2 regions of the Achromobacter sp. FW305-C-13 genome follow, and region 2 is predicted to be linked to the other one. Evidence: predicted binding sites of a transcription regulator. Region 2 holds the regulator's gene; the other holds the start of a gene.

Region 1 (4,278 bases), on a different contig from region 2:
GTAACGGTCTGGTCGTACAGCGATTGCACGACGTAGTAGCGCGTCTGCGACAGGTCGGCGTTGAACTGCACCTTGCTGCGCTTGGCAATCTCGGCCGGGTCGGGATAGCCCGCCGGCACCTTGCCGGCCAGCGCCGAATACGGCAGCACCGGCAGCCGCGAGATCTTCGGTTCAAGCAGCAGTTCCTGGCCGGCCTGGCTGAGCGTGAAGGCAATGAACTTCTTGCCCTCCTCGGTGTTCTTCGCGCCTTCGATCAGCGCGATGTTGGCAGGCACGATGGCGGTTTCGGACGGGTAGACGAATTCGACCGGGAACTTGGAATACTTGCTGGACAGGCCGAAGAAGTCGATGACCGGGCCGGCGCCGAATTGGCCGTTGTTCACGCCGTCCGGCACCCCGAACGACCGTTCGGTGACGGCGCTGCTGTTGCCGGACATGCGCAGCAAGGTGCTCCAGCCCTCATCCCACCCTTCGCCCTGCAGGATGGTCTCCACGGTCAGGTGCATCGTGCCCGAGCGCGACGGCGAGGTGATCCCGACGTGACCGAACCACTGCGGCGACAACAGGTCCTTCCATTCCACGGGGGCGGGAATCTTGTGCGCCGCGATATAGCGTGTGTTGTAGACGATGCCGTAGCCCGCCAGCGCCTGCCCCAGGTACATGCCGCCCGGGTCGTTGATAGGGTAGTTGCCGATCTTGTCCGGCACGTCCTTGTTCGCCACGTCGGACGACTTGGCCAGTAGTTTGTCGCGGCCCAGCACTTCGAAGGCGTCCGGCGCGCTGGCCCAGAACACTTCGGGACGCTGGCCGGCGGGCGTTTCGCGCACATAGGCGATGCCCGACACCGTATTCTTGTTCAGGATTTCCAGCGTGATGCCGGGATTGGCCTTTTCAAAGGCGCTCTTGTAGGCCTGGGTCAGGTCTTTGGGAAACGACGTGATGACCGTGACGGTGCCGGCCAGGGCCGGTGCCGCGCAGGCGGCCAGCAGGGCTCCTGCAAGGGCTGTGCGCATTGCATGCATGGTTTGTCTCCGTAGTTTTTGATTTGTCCGGAGACAGTAATGTCTGACCTGCTATGCGTCCAATCAGAAATTTTGATGCGCGTCATCAGTGCGGGCGCCGGAGAGCCGGCACCCGCCGTCGCTTGTCAGGCCGTCGTCGAGACGCCGCCTTTCGCGGCGCGCGCCTGCTGCACCATCACTTGCGCGATCTGGTCTTGGATCTGCACCGCCTGCGCATTCAGCGCCAGGAGCTGCTGCGCCTTCATTTCCTCGGACATCCCGCTGGCCTTGACCTTGGCGATCATGTCCATGACCCGCTTGAGCTGCTTTTGCAGTTCCTTGATCTGGCGGGTGTATGCGTCGTCGTTGGAGGTGTCCTCGGTGGCGCTCGTGGCGCCCACGCCCATCCCGCCCGGCGCATTGACGCGGATCTTGCCGTCCGCGGTGAGTGAGGTCGCGTCGCCGCCCGTGGCCGACTTGGCTTCCTTGTTGGCCTGGATCCGTTCGGCCCACAGGTCGGCCAGCGGGTTGTTCCGGGAGATGCCGTTGATGGGGGTGGTCGCCATGCTTGCTCCTGCTGCCAAGTTGGATTTCGGGGTTTCCACTAGTACGGCATTCTGGCGGCAAACTTAAACGTTGCCGCCCCTTCGCGGCCCCCTTTACACTGGCGCCCGCTCATACCCAACACCTATTTTGGGAAACCCATGTCCAATTCTTATTTTCCGCGCTGGCGCCTGGCGGACGACGCCGAGCCGGGCGTCATCATTGCACCCGATGAACGGCTGTCCTGGCCCAAGAACGTCGCCATGGGCGCGCAGCACGTGGTGGCCATGTTTGGCTCGACCGTGCTGGCGCCGCTGCTGATGGGTTTCGACCCCAACGTCGCCATCCTGATGTCCGGTATCGGCACGCTGATCTTCTTCCTGTTCGTGGGCGGCCGCGTGCCCAGCTATCTGGGCTCAAGCTTCGCCTTCATCGGCGGGGTGATCGCCGTCACAGGGTATGCCGGCGGCGGGGCCAACGCCAATATCGGCGTGGCGTTGGGCGCCATCATCGCCTGCGGCCTGGCCTACACGCTGATCGGCGTCATCGTCTGGATCGTCAATGCGCGTGCGGGCGGCGGCGCCAATTGGATCGATACGCTCATGCCGCCCGTCGTGACGGGCGCTGTCGTGGCGGTCATCGGCCTGAACCTGGCGCCGATCGCCGCCAAGGGCGCCATGGGCGCCTCGGGCTTCGACACCTTCATGGCCCTGGTCACCATCGTTTGCGTAGGCGGCATCGCCGTCTACACGAAGGGCATGGTCCAGCGCCTCTTGATCCTGGTCGGGCTGATCCTGGCTTGCGTGGTGTACGCCGTGCTGGCCAACGGGATGGGCATGGGCAAGCCCATCGACTTCTCGGGTGTGGCGGCCGCAGCCTGGATCGGCCTGCCGCATTTTGCCGCGCCGGTCTTCAAGGCCGAGGCAATGGGCCTGATCGTGCCGGTGGCCATCATCCTGGTGGCGGAAAACCTGGGCCATGTGAAGGCCGTCAGTGCAATGACCGGCCAGGACCTGGACCGCTACCTGGGCCGCGCCTTCGTGGGCGACGGCGTGGCTACGATGGTCTCGGGCGCCGTGGGCGGCACGGGCGTCACCACCTATGCCGAGAACATCGGCGTGATGGCGGTGACCCGTATCTATTCCACGCTGGTATTCGTGGTGGCGGCCCTGATTGCCGTCGTACTGGGCTTTTCGCCGAAGTTCGGCGCGCTGATCCAGACCATTCCGGGCCCGGTCCTGGGCGGCATGTCGGTGGTGGTGTTCGGCCTGATCGCCATCGCCGGCGCTCGCATCTGGGTGGTCAATCAGGTGGATTTCAGCGATAACCGCAACCTGATCGTGGCCGCCGTCACGCTGGTGCTGGGCGCGGGCGACTTCACGATCAAGCTGGGCGACTTCATGCTGGGCGGCATCGGCACCGCCACCTTCGGCGCCATCATCCTGTACGCCTTGCTGCGCCGCAGGAAGCCGGCGGCGGCCTGATCCCGGCGCGGGAGCAAGCCCCGCGCACGGCGGCCGCGGCGGTCAGGACCGGGAAAGCCGCGCCGCCTGCTTCACCCCGGACACCCGGGCCGGGGCGGCCTCGATCACCTGACCTGATTGCGTCTTGAACACCGCGGTGGCCTCCGACAGGCGCCGCGCCTGTTCCTCCATCGCGGAAGCGGCGGCCGACGCCTCTTCCACCAGCGCGGCGTTCTGCTGCGTCACCTCGTCCATTTGCGATACGGCCATCGTGACCTGATCGATCCCGCCTGCTTGTTCGGTCGACGCGGCCGAGATTTCGCCCATGATGTCCGTCACGCGCTGCACCGACGCCACGATCTCCTGCATGGTCTGGCCGGCGGCCGATACCTGGGCCGAGCCGGCCTTGACCGTGTCCACCGAGGCTTCGATCAAGGCCTTGATCTCCTTGGCCGCCTGCGCAGCGCGCTGCGCCAGCGTGCGGACCTCGCCCGCCACGACGGCAAACCCCTTGCCCTGTTCTCCGGCGCGGGCAGCCTCCACGGCGGCGTTCAACGCCAGGATGTTGGTCTGGAAGGCGATGCCGTCGATGACCGACACAATGTCGGAAATCTTGCGCGAACTCTCCGAAATCCCCTGCATGGTGGCGACCACCTGGCCCACGTTGTCGCCGCCGCGCTGCGCGACCTGCATGCTGACCGCGGCCAGCTGGTTCGCCTGAGCGGCGTTTTCGGCGTTCTGCTTGACGGTGGCGGCAAGCTCTTCCATCGTCGCGGCGGTCTCTTCCAGGGCCGCGGCCTGCTCTTCGGTGCGCGTCGACAGGTTGGCATTGCCGGCAGCGATCTCCGCCGCGCCCACATTGATTTCCTCGACGCCTTGGCGCACGGACACCACCGTGCGCGTCAGGCCCTCCTGCATGCGCTTCAACGCGGCGAACAGGGCGCCGATCTCGTTGTTGGAGCGGGTTTCGATCCGGGTGGTCAGGTCGCCGCCGGCAATGCGGTCGAAGTGCCGGCCAGCCTCCTGCAGGGGCTGCAGCACGCCGCGCCGAATGAAGGTCCAGCATAGGGCGGTCAGCAGCAACGCAACCGTCAGCAGGGTGATCGCCGAGATCCGGGCATTGGAATAGGTGGCTTGCGAACTGGCCAGCACGCCGTCGCTGCGCTCTTGCACCCGGGCCAGGAAGGTCTTCATGTCCCTGACGAAATTGGCGTCGGCCTGGCGGGTCTTGCCGACGTCCTGCTGGTATTTGGCCGGCGCGCGCTCTTTGA
Region 2 (4,278 bases):
AGCGTCAGCTCGAAGGGCTGGTAAAGCGCGCCCAAATGGCCGCCCAGCGCTATGAAGCTACCGACGACCGACACGATCACCACGAGAAAACCGATAACAATCAACACATCAGGCCCCTGCCAACGAAGTCTAAAACTGGCGTCAATGATCCCCTGTTCCCCCCGACCCAAAAAGGCGGGTTACGGGGAGTTTTCCAGGGCTTTTGATGTATTTGGCCGTCGCAGGCCCGGGCGCGGGCGGTGCAGACGCGCCCAACCCGGGTGCGGGCAGTCAAGGCCGTGCGGCGTCGACGGCGGGCGCCGGACGGCTGCCGGCGCGTGCCTTGGCCGCCGCGCGCGTCTTGCCGGCACGAGGTGGCGGCCGGCAGATCGCACACACGAAATCCGATTGCGGATCGTGGGCGTGGGCAATGAAATGGCCGCCGCACTGGCGGCAAGCGGACAGTTGCAACATGCCGCTATCAAAGAATCGCACCAGCATCCAGGCGCGCGTAAAGCTCAGGACAGGCTCGGCATTTTCTGCGGCATCCAGCCCCGCGTTCTCCAGATAGAGGCGGTACGCATCGATGGTGGCGCGTATGCCCTTGCTGCTGGTGCGCGAGTTCAGGAACGAATACACGTTGTAGAACAGCGACGAATGAATATTCGGCAGCCAGGTCATGAACCAATCGACCGAAAAAGGCAGCATGCCCTTGGGTGGCGAGCAGCCGCGGATTTCGCGATACAAGCGTGCCAGACGGTCGTGACTGAGGCTGGTTTCAGCCTCCAGCACCTGAAGCCGCGCACCCAGTGTGATCATGGAGCTGGCTAGCAGGATGTCGTCCGCTTCCTGAGAAACGCTTTTCGAGGCCATTGCGCGAGAGTCCGATTGGGTTTCGAACGGCCGTCAGGCCAGTTCTTCTACAGGTTGCTTGGCCAGCAGGATGGTTGCATGCGCTTGTTGCAGCGCACCACCCAAAACGTCATGGGTCAGCGCGGACAACAGGCTGTAATCGTCAAAACGGAATCGGCAGAGGAGCGAGCTGGAGCTAGCCAGTTTCACCAGTTGAGCCGGCGACAGACGCATCAGGATGTCGGCAACTTCGTTGCTGAACCCCAGACGGAACATCGATGCGGCATAGTCATCACGCAACATACGTTGCGCAAGTAACAGATATGACAGATTCACTTCGCGAATATCTGCCAGCAATGAATTTTCGACTTGTTGCACGCCCTACTCCCTATCCCTATCCCACCCACGGGGCTCGATAACTAAAAGCGCCGGCAATTTGGATTGCCTGGCGGCTTGCTGCATCCTGTTTTAATGCGAAATGTATCATTTGTTCGCAATTTAAGTAAAATTTACCACAGGTGATGTCATTTTCTATGACTTATATGACAAATCTTTGTTGATATTGCGCAACTTACGAAAATAGATACACCTTGACATAGTTGTTCGACACGAATTTACGTCAATTTGGCAAATAAGCATTCAAAACATTGCGTACTTCGAGGAATGAAATGTTGTGCAGTCCCGACAATGACACCTTGCCGATCACTTAATTTGTAGCTTTAGCGCAGCCGCGCGTTTGTCGACAATGTCGCAAATTGACAACGTCAGACAATGCGTCACGATGGACACCGCCTGACATTCCCGCAATGCCCCACGCAGATGACAGCTTGGTCGAATATGCCCCGCTAGTGCGGAAGCTGGCCCTGCAATTGCTCGCCCGGCTACCCGCCAGCGTTGAGCTCGACGACTTGATACAGGCCGGCATGATCGGCCTGCTTGACGCCGTAAGGCGCTATCAGGAAACGGCAGACGCCCAATTCGAGACCTACGCCACGACCCGCATTCGTGGCGCGATGCTGGACGAACTCCGCGGCCAGGACTGGCTTCCGCGCAGCGTCCGCGCCAAGGCGCGCAAGATCGAACAAGCTATCCAGCAACTGGAACAGCGCTTGATGCGCGCGCCCAGCGAGGCGGAAATCGCCCATCAGCTGGAAATGCCGATCGGCGAATACCAGACGCTGCTGCACGACGCCCAGGGCGTGCAGATCGTGCACTACGAAGATTTCACCGTGGAGCCCGATTCGGCCTCCGGCCAATCAGACTGGACCGCCACGCTCAACCACGGCTCGGCCGGCGGCAATCCTCTGGACGCATTGCTTGCGGGCGATTTCCGCCAGGCGCTGATCCACGCCATCGACTCCCTGCCCGACCGAGAAAAATTGTTGCTGTCGCTCTGTTACGAGCAAGGGCTCAACCTGAAAGAAATCGGCGCGATCATGAATGTCACCGAAGCGCGGGTGTGCCAGTTGCGTTCGCAGGCCACGGCCCGCATTCGCGCGAAGCTGAAAGACCAGGCCTGGCAGGAACTGCCCCAGGAAGGACAGATCGCGCAGATCATCTAGGCGGCATCGGCGACTCTCTCTATATAGAGACCGCCAGCCAACGCGAAAGCAGCAAACAAGAACGGGCGCCACGCGGCGCCCGTTTCTATTTCCCCCTTCCCAGGCCGCAGCGAGATCCGCCAACAACGGTCTCGGCGGATACAACAATAAATACGACTTTCGCGAAATAGGGCTAAAGAATGATTTAGGACTGCCGTAATCCTTGCAACGGAGAGATTCCTAGACAAGAAGTCGACGAACTTTCCCGTTAACACCAGTGGGCGGCCTTGCTGCCCAGTTTGAAGAAGCCTTTCTCTCTTGGGAGCCTCACATGGCAGTCATCAATACCAATTACCTGTCGCTGGTTGCGCAGAACAACCTGAACAAGTCGCAATCGACCCTGGGCAGCGCCATCGAGCGCCTGTCGTCGGGCCTGCGCATCAACAGCGCCAAGGACGACGCCGCTGGCCAAGCCATCGCCAACCGCTTCACCGCCAACGTTAACGGCCTGACGCAAGCTGCCCGTAACGCCAACGACGGTATCTCGATCGCTCAAACGACCGAAGGCGCGTTGAACGAAGTCAACAACAACCTGCAACGTATCCGTCAACTGTCGGTTCAAGCCACCAACGGCACGAACTCGCAGACCGACCTGGATTCGATCCAAGCTGAAATCAGCCAGCGCCTGGGTGAAATCACCCGCGTGTCGGAACAGACCCAGTTCAACGGCGTCAAGGTTCTGGCCAAGGACAACACGCTGACGATCCAAGTCGGCGCCAACGACAACGAAACGATCACCATCAATCTGGAAAAGATCGATGCCAAGTCGCTGGGTCTGGACAAGCTGAGCCTGAACGGCCCGCAAGGCACCGTGGCTACCGCCGCCAACTCGGACGTCGAATCGTTCCTGAGCGTGTCGACCGGCAGCGTCACCGCCGGCGCTTCGGCCGCCGTCACGATCACCAACGGCAAGGACCTGGGCTCGACCGCTCCGACGTCCGGTTCGCTGGTCAAGGACAGCAAGGGCAACCTGTTCGTCGAAGTCACGGCAACCGCCGGCGCGACGAAGCCGGGCGTTACCACCGGCCAAAAGATGTATGTGTCGGTCAAGGCTTCGGACCTGTCCGTCTCCGGTGGCACCGTGACCGTCAACAGCAAGGACGCTTCGGCTTCGACGTTCGCTGCCACGACGAACCCGCTGGCCGGCATCGACAAGGCCTTGTCGCAAGTCGACAGCCTGCGTAGCGACCTGGGCGCGATCCAGAACCGCTTCGAATCGACTGTTGCCAACCTGAACAACACGATCAACAACCTGTCCGCCGCTCGTTCGCGCATCGAAGATGCCGACTACGCCACGGAAGTGTCGAACATGACCAAGGCTCAGATCCTGCAACAGGCTGGCACCTCGGTTCTGGCACAAGCCAACCAAGTTCCGCAAACGGTTCTGTCGCTGCTGCGTTAATTCCAGCGGACAGTCCCTCGGTCGGGGTCTGGGGTCGCAGTTCGACGCCAGACCCGCTCCGAAACAGGAAAGCCAGCCTTCGGGCTGGTTTTTTTTATGGGCAGTCACGCCACAATCACTACGCCTTGCGTGCTCAGGATTGAAACGACAACACCAATGGCGCGCACATGAAAAAGGGGCGGATATTCATCCGCCCCTGCTTGCATCCTGCTTTGCGCTCATTCTATCGTCGAGCGCAGCCCTCGACTTACGCGGTCAGGCCCGTGGACCGAACTACCGCCGCCACGGCCGCCGGGTTGTCGTTGATCAGGTCATGGCCACCCGCGATGCGTTCCACGCGCAACCCCAGGGCCGCCAGACGCACCAGGTCTTCCTCATCCAGGCAGCACGGCACCGGCGGCATATCGCGGGGCGGCTGCATCGGCACATTACCGGTCAGCACGG

What was found. Region 2 encodes FliA, which starts transcription of late flagellar genes. Its sites were predicted from a motif close to CTAAAGTTTNNNNNNNNNNNGCCGNTA; they were not measured.
Region 1: a site for FliA is predicted at 1,609-1,635, ahead of AC3WMU_RS18520 (FlxA-like family protein). Genes of this name have one in related genera too.

What each region holds. Positions count from the first base shown of each region.
Region 1 covers NZ_JBYSYN010000002.1:1,544,190-1,548,467, forward strand. Annotated here, with positions in the region: gene AC3WMU_RS18515 (extracellular solute-binding protein) at 1-1,022, opposite strand, end outside; gene AC3WMU_RS18520 (FlxA-like family protein) at 1,148-1,567, opposite strand; gene AC3WMU_RS18525 (solute carrier family 23 protein) at 1,706-3,028, shown strand; gene AC3WMU_RS18530 (methyl-accepting chemotaxis protein) at 3,071-4,278, opposite strand, start outside.
Region 2 covers NZ_JBYSYN010000001.1:2,098,911-2,103,188, forward strand. Annotated here, with positions in the region: gene motA (flagellar motor stator protein MotA) at 1-107, opposite strand, end outside; gene flhC (flagellar transcriptional regulator FlhC) at 271-852, opposite strand; gene flhD (flagellar transcriptional regulator FlhD) at 886-1,209, opposite strand; gene AC3WMU_RS09465 (RNA polymerase sigma factor FliA) at 1,638-2,393, shown strand; gene AC3WMU_RS09470 (FliC/FljB family flagellin) at 2,704-3,834, shown strand; gene AC3WMU_RS09475 (alpha/beta fold hydrolase) at 4,082-4,278, opposite strand, start outside.